One region of the Methylobacterium sp. AC690 genome, then DNA from elsewhere that is predicted to be linked to it. Evidence: predicted binding sites of a transcription regulator. Region 1 holds the regulator's gene; each other region holds the start of a gene.

Region 1 (4,468 bases):
GCTGGGTCGACGGGCCGATCCTCGCCCGCACCACGATCGGTCCGCTGGTGGGCACCATCGAGGGCTTGGACGAGCGGGAGCAGGGGGCACGCCTGATCATCCGCGTCGAGAGTTTCGGCACCCTCGGCGCCCAGGTCCGCCCGGTCCGGGTGCGCGTGTCCTATCGCAAGGCGAACACCCTGAAGCCGGGCGACCGCATCGCCGCGACCGCACGCCTGCTTCCGCCGCCGGAGGCCGCCCGCCCCGGAGGCTACGACTTCGCCCGGGATGCCTTCTTCCGTGAGATCGGCGCGGTGGGCTCCCTCGTCGGCAAGGTCGCGTTGCGGCCGTCAGCCGAGCCGGCGGACTGGCAGGTTCGCCTCGCTGCGGCCGTGGATGCGGCCCGAAACGCCCTGACGCGACGTATCACCGACGCCAACGGAGGCCAGGCCGGGGCGGTGGCCGCGGCCCTGGTGACGGGCAAGCGCGGCCTGATCAGCCCGGAGACCAACGACATCCTCCGCGCCGCCGGCATCTACCACGTCGTGTCGATCTCGGGCCTCCACATGGTCCTGGCGGCCGGCGTGGTGTTCTGGCTGGTGCGGGCACTCCTGGCCGTCGTTCCGTTCGCGGCTTTGCACTGGCCGATCAAGAAGATCGCCGCCGCCGTCGCCATGGTGGGCGTCACGGCCTACTGCGTCTTCTCCGGCTGGGACATCGCGGCCGAGCGTTCGCTGATCATGACCCTCGTGATGCTCGGCGCGATCCTGGTCGACCGCCCGGCGCTCAGCATGCGCAACCTGGCCATTGCCGCCCTGATCGCCCTGGCCCGCGAGCCGGACGGCCTCCTCGGCCCGAGCTTCCAGATGTCGTTCGGGGCGGTCGCCGGCCTGATCGCCTGCGCGCCGCTGATCGCGGGACGCGCGCTGCAGCGCGATGGGGCCGGCCCGCTCCCCCGGATCTTCGCCCTGGTGACCACCGCGGTCATCGGCACCCTGGCGACGACCCTCGTGGCCCAGATCGCCGCCGCGCCCTTCGCCACCTATCACTTTCAGACGGTGCAGCCCTTCGGGCTAGTGGGCAATGCGCTCACCCTGCCGCTGGTCTCCCTGGCGGTGATGCCGTCGGCGGTTCTCGGGATCCTGGCCTATCCGTTCGCACTGGATCAGCCGGTCTGGTGGGCGATGGGCCTCGCGGTGCGGGGGATGCTCGCCATCTCCACCTGGATTGCGGGCTTCGGACACGCCGTCGTGGTGGTCCCGGCCTTCGGCACGGGCGCCCTCGGCCTTCTGGCGGTGGCCCTGATCGTCCTGACGCTTCCGGCCTCTTCGCTGCGCTGGCTCGGCCTCATCCCGGCAGCGATCGGCCTCGCCTGTGCCGCCGCCCCGGACCGCTACGACATCTACATCGATCGTGAGGGGGCAGGCGCAGCCGTCCGCGAGCGCAACGGGCGCCTCGCCACCCTTGGACGGCCGCCCCCCTTCGTGCTGGCGCAATGGCTCAAGGCCGATGGCGACGACCGAAGGGTGCAGGACATCACGGGGTATCAGGGCTCACGCTGCGATGGCCTGGGTTGTACCCTGACCACACCGGACGGCCGCGTGCTCGCGTTGATCACCGACAAGCGCGCCCTCGGGGAGGACTGCGCCCGGGCCACGATCTTGATCACCCGGCAATCCGCACCCGCAGGCTGTGCCGCGCCGATCGTCGTCGACCGGGATTTCCTGGGATCGCACGGCGCAACCGCCATCCGCCTCACCCGCGATGGGCCGACCCTCGTCACCGCGAAGCATCCCGGCGACGTCGTGCCATGGCGTGCAACCCCGCCACCGCCGCCGTCGGAACAGACGGGACCACACCCGCAACCGTCGCCACCGTCGGCGACGGCTCTACCGGAGATCCCCGAGCGCACCGACGATCCGTTGGATCCTGCCGGTGACCAACCGAACAGAGAAATCCCTCAGTAGCGGCGCACGAGGCTGACGAGCCGTCCCTGGATCTGCACCCGATCCGGGCCGAGGACCCGCGTCTCATAGGCCGGGTTCGCCGCTTCCAGGGCGATGGACGAGCCGCGCCGGCGCAGGCGCTTCAGCGTGGCTTCCTCGTCGTCGATGAGCGCCACGATGATGTCGCCCGTATTGGCCGTATCCTGCTTGCGGATCACGACCAGGTCGCCGTCGAGGATGCCGGCATCGACCATCGAATCACCGCGCACCTCCAGGGCGTAATGCTCGCCACCGGCCAGGAAATCGGGTGACATCGTCACCGAATGGCTCTGTTCCTGGATGGCCGAGATGGGCGTACCCGCCGCGATTCGACCCATCACCGGGATGGTCACCGCCCGACCGCTCTCGTCGGTGGCTTGCGTGGTCGGCAGGCGGGACACCGATGCGCCGGCCGGCAGGCCCTTGCCTTTCCCGCCTTCGACCACGCTCGGCGTGAAGCGTCGAACCTCGGGGGCCGGTGCGGTGCGCGGGGCACCCGCGTTCCCGCCCAGGCTCTCCGGCATCCGGATCACCTCGATCGCCCGCGCCCGGTTGGGCAGCCGGCGCAGAAAGCCGCGCTCCTCAAGGGCCGTGATCAGGCGGTGAATGCCCGACTTCGACTTCAGGTCGAGAGCGTCCTTCATCTCGTCGAACGACGGGGGAACGCCGCTCTCGCGCATCCGGAGCTGGATGAACTGGAGCAGGTCCAGCTGCTTACGCGTCAACATGCGGGGCACTCTTCGTTAGGGCCACGGATCGCGGCGGGCGGCACCAGAAACAAACCACGAACACGTTAAACGTTCCGTAAGTGTTCTGCAAGGGTTCCTGTCTAGAGGCACCTTGCCCAACCCAATGGCGCGATGGGGATTGTGGAACGCGGTGCTGAGTTCGACAGCAACGCCTCGGGTCAGTCGATTGCCCGCGTCTCCGCACATGCCTTCTTCGGCTAGCGCTGCCCGGTGCCTCCTGTCTTGGGCCGATCGCCGGGCCCGTGGCCGCCCGTCTCAGTCGGGTCGCGGGGATCGTGCCAGAAGGTATCGAACAGGCGCTGCATCGCGCGGGCGTTCTCCTGTTGTACCTCCAGGCCCGCCTGAAACATCTGCTGCATCATGTCGAAGGGCGCTTCCGCGGAGGACGTGTCCAGCGCGGCCGGTTCGGGCCGGGGCGAGGCCGCGAGCCGCGCCGGACGCGGCCGGGCCTGAGGCGCGGGCGCCGCGGGCTCCGGGGCACTGCCGCCGGATTTCAGGAACGCCTGCATCATCTCCGACCAGGCATTGGGCGGGAAGCCGAAAGGGTTCGCCTCGGCGCGCGGCGCCGGCGCTGCGGCGGGCGCCTGGTTGATCATGACGTGGACGATCCCCGCCACCACCATGCCCGCCATGATCGGCAGCATCTGCTTCAGGGCCGGCATCGCGACGCCGCTGACGGTGGCGGCCTGTTGCAGAACCGCCTGGCTCAGGTGGGGCGAGCCGAAGAGTTGCTGGACCAGCATGTCCATCTGGGGCGTGGCGCTCGACGCCTTCGACGCGGCAGGCCCAACGAGGTTGAAGAGGTGCGCGAAGCCGGTCGGATCCTGGGCGACGTTCCGCTGCAGCCCCATCGTCAGGGCCGGGAGCAGGGCTTGCATCGCGCGCAGGCTCTGCTCCGGCGACAAGCCGAACTGCCGTCCGAAACCCTGCGCGCTGGCGCCCCCCTGCGCCTGAAGGAGATCGAACACATTAAACATGGCGGCCTCGCGGACGGACAACGGCTTTCCCGGTCATCGACCCGGGCGCGCCCCGCGAAGTCTGTCGCATCCGGTCAGCACTGACCAGCCCGGGCGCCTCACCACGGCCTGATTCCCCGCCGACGGGAACCTGCATCAACCTGTTTCTCACCCCGGACCTGCGATGCGCTTCCCTTCGCCCCTGATCGAGGCGCGCCTGGTGCGGCGCTACAAGCGCTTTCTCGCCGATCTGCAGCTTGCCGATGGATCCCTGATCACGGCCCATTGTCCCAATCCGGGGGCGATGCTGGGACTTGCCGTGCCGGGCGCGCGCGCCCTGCTGTCCGACGTCCGCAGCCCGACGCGCAAGCTGCCCTTCTCATGGGAATTGGTGGACGCGGACCTGCCCGGCGGCCGGCAATGGGTCGGGATCAACACGATGCGGCCGAACGCCCTGGTGGCGGAGGCCTTCGCCGCCGGCGGCCTGCCGTCCCTCGCCGGCTACACGAACCTGCGCCCCGAAGTCCGCTACGCCCAGGCCAGCCGCGTCGATTTCCTCGCCACGGGGGAGGGGGTGCCCCCCTGCCATGTCGAGGTGAAGAACTGCCACCTGATGCGCCGGCCCGGCCTCGCGGAATTCCCGGATTGCGTCGCCGCCCGCAGCGCCCGTCACATGATGGACCTCGCGGCCGTCGTCGAGGCCGGGGGACGGGCCATGGTCATCATCGTGGTGCAGATGTGGGCGGATCGCTTCGACGCCGCCCGGGACCTCGATCCCGCCTTCGACCGGGCGCTTCAG
Region 2 (4,468 bases), on a different contig from region 1:
GATCTGCGAGGCGAGGCGGATGCGCTGGCTCTCGCCGCCCGAGAGTGAGCCGGAGCCGCGCGCCAGCGTCAGGTACTCGAGCCCCACATCGATCAGGAAGGTCAGCCGGTCGCGGATCTCCTTGAGGATCCGGTAGGCGATCTCGTTCTGCTTGTCGGTGAGCTTGCCCGGAAGCGCCGAGAACCACGCATGGGCGTCCCGGACCGAGAGGGCGGTGATCTCGCCCACATCCTCCATCGCGACCTTGACCGAGAGCGCTTCGAGCTTCAGGCGCTTGCCGCCACAGCTGGCGCAGGGCGTCTCGCTCATGAAGCGGGCAATCTCCTCGCGGGAGCTGTCGCTCTCCGTCTCCTTGTAGCGCCGCTCCAGGTTCGGGATGACGCCCTCGAAGGGCTTGTTCACCTCGTAAGCGCGCATTCCATCGTCGTAGGCGAAGCGGACCGCGTCCGGGCCGGTTCCGTACAGGACGACGTCCCGGGCCTTCGCGGACAGGTCGGACCACGCAACGGTCGTCTTGAAGCCGTAGTGGCGGGCGAGGGCGTCGAGGGTCTGGCCATAATACGGAGAGGTCGACTTCGCCCAGGGACCGACAGCCCCGCGCTTCAGGCTGAGCTTGGCATCCGAGATCACGAGTTCGGGGTCGATCCGCATCTCGTGGCCGATACCACCGCAGGTCGGACAGGCGCCGAAGGGATTGTTGAACGAGAAGAGCCGCGGCTCGATCTCCGCGATGGTGAAACCGGAGACGGGGCAGGCGAAGCGCGACGAGAAGGTGATGGCCTCGCGCGGCGCCTCGCCCTCGGGCGTATCGGCGAATTCGATCAGGGCGATGCCGTCGGCGAGCTCCAGGGCGGTCTCGAAGGAATCCGCCAGCCGCGCCGCGATGTCCGCCCGCACTACGATCCGGTCCACCACCACGTCGATGTCGTGCTTCAGCTTCTTGTCGAGCTTCGGCACGTCGTCGATGGCATAGTACTCGCCGTCGATCCGCAGGCGCTGGAAGCCCTTCTTCTGGAACTCGGCGATCTCCTTGCGGTACTCGCCCTTCCGGCCGCGGATCACAGGGGCTAGGAGGTAGAGCCGGCTCTTCTCCGGCAGGGCGAGTACACGGTCCACCATCTGGCTGACCGTCTGGCTCTCGATCGGCAGTCCGGTCGCGGGCGAGTAGGGTATGCCCACCCGCGCCCAGAGCAGGCGCATGTAGTCGTAGATCTCGGTGACGGTGCCCACCGTCGAGCGCGGGTTCTTCGAGGTGGTCTTCTGCTCGATCGAGATCGCCGGCGAGAGCCCGTCGATCTGGTCGACGTCGGGCTTCGACATCATCTCGAGGAACTGGCGCGCGTAGGCCGAAAGGGATTCGACGTAGCGGCGCTGGCCCTCGGCGTAGATGGTGTCGAAGGCGAGCGACGACTTGCCGGAGCCGGACAGACCCGTGAAGACCACGAGGCGATCGCGGGGAATCGTCAGGTCGATGTTCTTCAGGTTGTGCTCGCGCGCGCCGCGCACCGAGATGACCCGGGCATCGCGCGCGCCGTCGAACAACGCCTCGATCTTGGCTTCGACCCGCTCGGCCTCGGCTTGCGATTTCTTGGCAGCGGCTTTGGCTTTGGCCATGGAGTCTCTTCGGAACGTCTTCAGCGCGGAACGCGGCAGGACTCGACCAGAGCCCCCGCGGCATGTCGGGCGCGCCACCGCATCGGGCAAGGCACGCGCCACGCATATCCGCTCCTCAGCTAGAACAAAAAGCGTACGCGGACAATATCGTGGGCGCTTGGCCGAGGTTTCAGAACCTGGGGCCTCGCCGATTGATCTGGCGGGAACTGACGCTGATGGGTGGAAGCCATGGCGCTACGCGGATCCTGCCTCGCGATTGGGCATGTGCCTGCCGCTCCCTCCGATGCGGAGCACAGCTTTGTCGTGCACCAATCATGCGTCCAGGCACGGGGAGCCGCGACGGAAGCAGGATCGCGGAACAACTGGACGTTCCGGGAAAACTCCCCGCCTATCCAGCTTAGAAATGGCAGACAATGATTAAAAATTGATCATAGGCTAATTTTGAAACACAACCTTTACCGGCTGCTCTCACAGTGCTGCAACGTTTCCAAGCAGGTTTCATGTGATGTCCGCCGGTCTCTTCTCATCGCTGCGCTTTCGGATTCTCTTAGTTGCGCTCGCTCCGTGCCTTGCGTTTACGATGGTCGTTGGACTTGCCATTACTGAGCGGATGAGCGCTCGGACCCGGATGGTCCATGTGCAGGAGCTCGTCGGCATGGCGGGCCAGATCAGTGCCCTGGTGCACGAAGCCCAGCGCGAGCGCGGGGCATCGAGCCTGTATCTGGCCGCCAAGGGGAACAAGTTCCGGTCCGAGCTCGATGCGCAGCGTGCGCGGACCGATGTGGCCCGGGCGGCCCTGGACGCGGGCCGGACCGGCCTCGACCTCGCCGCCTTCGGGGCCGGCGTCGCCCGGCGGAATGCGACCCTGACCGAGCAATTGGCGTCGATCGACCCCCACCGCACGGCCGTCGACGGGCTCGGTCGTACGCCGGCCCAGAACATGGCGCTGTATTCGGGCTTGATCGCCAACGCGCTCGACCTCGTGCGCGAGGTCTCCCAAGTCGCGGCCAGCGCGGATCTCGCCGCCCGCATCAATTCCTACTCGTCGTTCCTCGCGCTCAAGGAGTTGGCGGGCCAGGAGCGAGCGGCGGCCTCGGCGATCTTCGGTGCCGGTCAGATCGATCTCGCTGGCCACGAGCGTCTGGCCGGTCTCAGCGCGGGCCAGAGCACCTACGAATCTCTGTTCCGGCTCGGGGCCGTACCGGAGCAAGCCGCCCTTCTCGATGCCGGCAAGGCGGCGCCCGCGGCCCGGGAGGTCGATCGTCTGCGCCGCCTCGTCCTCGACACGCCCCCGGGCACTCCGCTCGCCTTCACCGATGCGCCCGCCTGGTTCGGCCTCGCCACCCAACGCATCGATACCCTGAAGACGATCGAGGACCGGCTCACCGCGGATCTCGGCGCCGCGGCCGGTGCCGCCCGGGCCGACGCCGAACAGAGCGTCATGGTCTGGATGGCCGTCGGCCTCGCGACCTTGGTCCTCTCCTGCGGCCTGGCCTTCGCCTTCGGCACCGCCATCGCCCGTCCGCTCACCCGCATCGCCGCCTCCCTCACGGCCATCGGCCGGGGCGAGGAGTCTGGGCCGATTCCGCAGCACGGCGCCCGCGAGGTCCGCGCCATCGCGGCGGCGGCTGTCGACTTCCAGGCCAGCGTCGCCGAGCGCCGGCGTATCGCCGCGGAGGCCGACCATCTCACCGCCAATGCCGCGGCTGCCCGCCGTGCCGAGATGGTGGCGTTGGCCGATCGCTTCGAGGCGCAAGCCAGCGGGATCGTCGAGGCGGTCTCGGCTGCCGCGAGCCAGCTCGAGACGGCGGCCTATGCCCTGACCCAGGCCGCGAGCGACACCTCATCCCTGAGCGGGTCCGTCGCCGCCGCCTCGGCAGAAACCGCGGCCACGGCCGACACCGTCGCGGCAGCGACGGAGGAGCTGAGCGCCTCGGTGCGGGAGATCGGCAACCGCGTCGAAGCCTCGACCGCGGTCGCCAGCGAAGCGGAGCGCGATGCGGCGCGGATGGCGGGGGATGTCCATCGTCTCGCCCAGGCGGCGAACAGCATCGGCGAGATCGTCGGCCTGATCACCAGCATCGCGGCACAGACCAACCTCCTGGCCCTGAACGCCACCATCGAGGCGGCCCGGGCCGGCGAGGCGGGGCGCGGCTTCGCGGTCGTCGCCGCGGAGGTGAAGAGCCTGGCGACCCAGACGGCGCGGGCAACAGAGGAAATCGCCGCGAAGGTCGGCGAGATCGCCCAATCGACCGACGCGTCCGTGACGGCCATCGGCGGCATCACCGATGTCATCCAGCGCCTGAGCCGGATCTCGGGGGACATCTCGGCGGCCGTGGACCAACAGGAAGCCGCGACGCAGGAGATCGCTCGGAATACCGTGCTGACGTCCGAGGGCACCCGGGCGGTATCCGGCCACATCGTCGGTGTCCGTAACGCGGCGGAATCCGCCCGGAGCGGATCGGCCCAGGTGCTCAATGCCGCGAGCGATCTCGCCCGTCAGGCGACGGCCCTGCGCCGGGAAGTCGACGGCTTCCTGGTGACGGTCCGGGCCGCCTGATCTGCCCTACGGAGTGGTTTTCCAAGGATTGATGATGCGCATCGCCGTCTGCTCCGGTTTCACGGACGAGTCGACGCTGGCGGGCATCACCTTACGCGCCTGTACCATCATCTTGCGGGCCTGATCGGCGGGGAGGGCGCCGATGGGGAGCATCATCGCGGTAAGCTGGTTGCGGGTTCGCCGATCGACGAAGTCGGAGCGGCCGATGCTCTCGAAATCGCGGGCGGTGTGCTGGTCGTCACGCCGCCCGGTGAAGACCTTCGGACCGTCCTTCATCACCACGATGTCGCCCGG
Region 3 (4,468 bases), on a different contig from region 1:
GCGCCCCCGATATCCGCGCGGAGCTGCGCGTCGTGGCGCGGCCGGCCGTTCTCGGCGCCCTCGCGCTCACGGTCCTCGGGTCGAGCGCCATGTTCACAGTCTTCACCTACATCGTCCCGATCCTGCGTATCGAGACGGGGGCGGACGCCTCCTTCGTCACGGCGATGCTGGTGGTCTACGGCGTCGGCCTGACCCTCGGGAACTGGGCCGGCGGACGCCTCGCCGACCGCACGGTGGACGGAACCATCATTGCCTCCCTGGGAGCCCTGGTCCTGCTGCTCGGGGTGTTCGCCGTCGGGATGGACTCGCGCTGGGTCGCCGCCCCGCTCATCCTGCTCTGGGGCGTCGCGAGCTTCGCCCTGGTGCCGCCCCTACAGATGCGGGTAATGGCGGAGGCCAGCGAGGCGCCCAACTTGGCCTCGGCCCTCAATATCGGTGCGTTCAACCTCGGCAACGCCATCGGTGCGGCCCTCGGCGGCCTCGTGATCGACCTCGGCGGAGGCTATCCGGCGGTCTCGGTGGCGGGGTCAGCGATGGCGGCGGTCGGCCTCGCTTTCCTCCTCGTTCTGCGGCGCGGCCGGCGCGTCGCCGGCGCGGTGGCGTGTCCCTGACTTCGGGGAACCGGGCGCGCCTCTACAATCCGAGGCCGAGCTGGCGCGGTTCCGGGGCGGGGCCGTGTTCCAGGGCGGAGAGGGAGACCCCGAGGAGGCGCACGCTGCGCCGGAGCGGGAACAGGTCGCGCAGGAGGAGCAGAACGGTCTCTTCCAGGGCGGCGCGATCCGGGACGAAGCCGGGCACCGAGCGGGCCCGGGTGATCTGCTCGAAATCCGCGAACTTGACCTTCAGCGTCACCGTGCGGGCCCGGACTTCCTTGGCGGTGGCGGCACCCCAGACCTTGTCGAGGATCGGCGCCAGCCGTTCCGCGAGCACCGCGAACTCGGACGAATCGTCCGAGAAGGTGTTCTCGGCGCCGATGGATTTCCGGATCCGGTTGACCCGGACCGGACGCGGGTCGATGCCCCGCGACACCCCGTAATAGTAGGGCGCCGAGGCGCCGAACCGCTTCGTCAGGGCCTCGAGGCTGAGGGCGCGCAGGTCGCGCCCGGTCAGGATGCCGAGGGCCTTCATCCGCCCCTCGGTGACCGGGCCGATGCCGTGGAAACGCCCGATCGGCAATGCCTCGACGAAGGCCGGCCCCATGGCGGGGGTGATCACGAAGAGGGCGTCGGGCTTGCGGAAGTCGGAGGCGACCTTGGCCAGGAACTTGTTGTACGAGACGCCGGCCGAGGCCACGAGACCGGTCTGCGCGCGGATCGTGGCCCGGATCGCGCGGGCCACCGCCGTGGCGGTCGGCAGTCCCTGACGGTTCTCCGTCACGTCGAGATAGGCCTCGTCGAGGGCCACGGGCTCGATCAGGTCGGTGTGCTCGGCGAAGACCGCCCGGATCTGCTCGGAGATCGAGCGGTAGACCTCGAAGCGCGGCTTGACGAAGACGAGGTCCGGGCAGAGCCGGCGCGCGGTGACGGAGGGCATGGCCGAGCGTACGCCGAAGGCCCGCGCCTCGTAGCTCGCCGCCGCCACCACGCCGCGCTCGCGCGATCCGCCCACCGCCACCGGCCGGCCCCGCAACGCCGGGTCGTCGCGCTGCTCCACCGAGGCGTAGAACGCGTCCATGTCGATATGGATGATCTTGCGGATCGCGCCCGCGCCGTCCGGGTCCATCGCGGACGCTCCTCCGATCGTTCTATCGCTGGTGTTCGTGGTCTGTTCGCAGCATCCCGGTCCCGGCCCGGGAATCAACCCCTGCCGGCTCCCGATCCCCCGCGAAACCGACGCAGCCGAGCAGGGACGAACCAGGGGGCTCACCGCGCGGGGGGCTCGCCGCGAACCGGGGCGTGCCGCATAAGGGCGCCCAGGTCACACGAAGCCCGTGCTTCGCGATTCGCCCGAGGACAGGTTCTTGAACATCACCCAGATCACCCACCACGACCTCGACGGCTACGGCGCCTCCACGGTGGTCGGCCAGTTCGCCGAGGTCGCCCGCATCGTGCACGTGCCGCGCTATTCCGATGTCGGGCCGGTGGTCGAGACCGAGCTGAAGCGCCTCGGCAAGGCGTCCGCCCCGGAAATGATCTTGATGACCGATCTCGGCCTGGAGGCGGTGGCCGTCACCTTCCTGCGCAACTTCGCCGCCCTGAACCGCCGCCGCGAGCCCGAGGCACGCCACCGGCTCGTCGTCCTCGACCACCACGCCTCCTCGGTCGACCAGCTGCGCGAGCAGGGCCTCGCACCGCTGGCCGATCCCGCAACGCCGAGCCTGCAGCGCTTCGACCTGGAAGATCCGAACCTCGTCGTGCTCATCGACGAGGCCTGCTGCGCCACCCGGATGGCCTACGAGCACCGGGCCCTCTACGCGACCCGCGAGAGCGGCGAGGATCCGATCCTCGGCGCCCTGGTGACGGCGGTCGATGCCGTGGATCTGTGGCGCAAGGACCGGCCGGCCTTCCGCAGCGGCCTGAGCCTCGACGAGATGTTCTGGGACAACGTCTCGAACCTCGTGCCGATCGGCCATCCCTGGCACGACCGGTTCGTCGGCGACCTCCTCCTCGGCGCGGCCCGCCTCCTCGGCGACGGCGCCTCCCCGGCCGTGATCGAGGGCCAGGTGCCGGCCCTGCGCAAGGCGATCCTCGACGGCTACCTCGCCGAGGATGCCGAGGACGACCGCACCCTCACCACCCGCATGCGCATCGCCCGGGTGCTCGCCCGCTCGGACCTGTTCCATCCCCTCTCGGACGGCACGCTGATGTCCTTCGGGCTCGATTCCGGCACCTTCCAGCGGGTCTCGGACCTCATCATGGAGAGCGGCCGGGCCAAGCGCGTCCTCAACGTGCAGCGGGCCGGCACGATGTCCTTCCGCTCCAACAACGAGACCGCCCTCGACGGCGCGCGGCGCTTCCGCGGCGGCGGCCACAAGGATGCCGCGGGCGGCAAGCTGACCAGCGGCTCGGCCTTCTCCCTGGCGGACGCCATCGCGCAGGTCGAGCCCGTGCTGAACCCGCCGGCGGCCGATCCGGCGCTGAGCCCGTTCGGGGCCCTGAAGAACTGGAAGGGCTGAGGCGCGCGATCGCGCCGACCCGGCCGCGCCCGATTGCCGAGCGGGCCCAATTGCCGGCCGGGCCAGAGCGCGGCAGACTCGTCGGCGCACGCAGCCCGCGGCATCCGCGCCTCGGGACGTCCCGCTGCCTGGCACCGCGGCGTCGCGCGCGGTGCCGGACACCCGCCGGCGCTTCGGAACCGGTTCCATGCCGGGGCGGGCCCACCTTCTCAGCGACGTTTCCGGGGACACCATGCCGCCGATCGACCTCCTCAGCCGTGGGCCATGTCCGTTCCTGCCGGGCTTCGACCTCGCGGACGCGACGCTGCCCGACCTGCGCCTTCGGGTCGCCCTGTCGCCGGGCGGGCACCGTCTCCCGGTCCTGCTGCTCCATGGTCATCCCCAGACCCACGCCACCTGGCACGCGGTCGCGCCCCGGCTGCGTGACTTGGGCCATCCCGTCGTGGCCCCCGACCTGCGGGGCTACGGCGATTCCGAGCGCCCGGACTCGGCGGCCGATCATGCCCCCTACGCCAAGCGGGCCATGGCGGCCGATGCGATCGCGCTGATGCGGGCCTGCGGCTACGCGCGCTTCGCGGTCGTCGGACATGACCGCGGCGGCCGGGTCGCGCATCGCCTGGCCCTCGACCACCCCGCCGCGGTGGACCGCCTCGCCGTCCTCGACATCGCACCGACGCAGACGATGTACGCCCGGACCGACCGCGCCTTCGCGACCCGCTATTTCTGGTGGTTCTTCCTGATCCAGCCCGCTCCCCTGCCGGAGCGCATGATCGGCGCCGATCCGGAGGCCTATCTGCGTCACCACCTCGCCGGCCAGAGCCGGACGCCCGGGATTCCGAGCGAGGCGATGATCCGGGAATACCTGCGCTGCTACCAGGCGCCCGGCAGCATCCATGCGATCTGCGAGGATTACCGCGCCGCGGCAGGCATCGACCTCGACCACGATGCCGCGGACGACGCGGCCGGACGCCGGGTCACGGCGCCGCTCCTCGCCCTCTGGGGCGCGCGGGGCACGGTCGGCGAACTCTACGACGTCGCCGCCACCTGGCGCGAGAAGGCCGACCGGGTGGAGGGGCACGCCCTCCCCTGCGGGCATCTGCTGCAGGAGGAAGCCCCCGAGCTGGTGCTGAACCACCTGCGTCCCTTTCTGGCCTGAGGGCCGGCCGTCGCACCGCACCGCGGGCGCTTGAGCGACTCGCGGTCGCGCCCGGATCGCCCGGCCCGGCCCTGCGGTTACTCCTGCCGTGAGGCGAGGAGAGCCCGATGGCGAGACCGACCGACCTGCCCGATCGCCCGATCTGGCTGGGGCATCCGCATCCGCGTGTCGAGGGTGGCGCCAAGGTCACGGGCACG

The links. The regulator LexA, encoded in region 1, represses DNA repair genes until DNA is damaged. The targets are predictions, from matches to a motif close to TGTTCNNNNTGTGTTCNG.
Region 2: uvrA (excinuclease ABC subunit UvrA) is a predicted target of LexA. The motif match lies at 1,735-1,752, and genes of this name have one in related genera.
Region 3: dinB (DNA polymerase IV) is a predicted target of LexA. The motif match lies at 1,755-1,772, and genes of this name have one in related genera.

What each region holds. Positions count from the first base shown of each region.
Region 1 covers NZ_CEEDOX010000005.1:220,549-225,016, reverse strand. Annotated here, with positions in the region: gene AC0IY1_RS08160 (ComEC/Rec2 family competence protein) at 1-1,946, shown strand, start outside; gene lexA (transcriptional repressor LexA) at 1,940-2,692, opposite strand; gene AC0IY1_RS08150 (DUF937 domain-containing protein) at 2,911-3,690, opposite strand; gene sfsA (DNA/RNA nuclease SfsA) at 3,854-4,468, shown strand, end outside.
Region 2 covers NZ_CEEDOX010000006.1:98,515-102,982, reverse strand. Annotated here, with positions in the region: gene uvrA (excinuclease ABC subunit UvrA) at 1-1,614, opposite strand, end outside; gene AC0IY1_RS08945 (methyl-accepting chemotaxis protein) at 2,120-4,174, shown strand; gene AC0IY1_RS08940 (hypothetical protein) at 4,181-4,468, opposite strand, start outside.
Region 3 covers NZ_CEEDOX010000004.1:21,828-26,295, forward strand. Annotated here, with positions in the region: gene AC0IY1_RS05600 (MFS transporter) at 1-611, shown strand, start outside; gene dinB (DNA polymerase IV) at 634-1,722, opposite strand; gene AC0IY1_RS05610 (dimethylmenaquinone methyltransferase) at 1,961-3,115, shown strand; gene AC0IY1_RS05615 (alpha/beta fold hydrolase) at 3,348-4,271, shown strand; gene AC0IY1_RS05620 (xanthine dehydrogenase family protein molybdopterin-binding subunit) at 4,379-4,468, shown strand, end outside.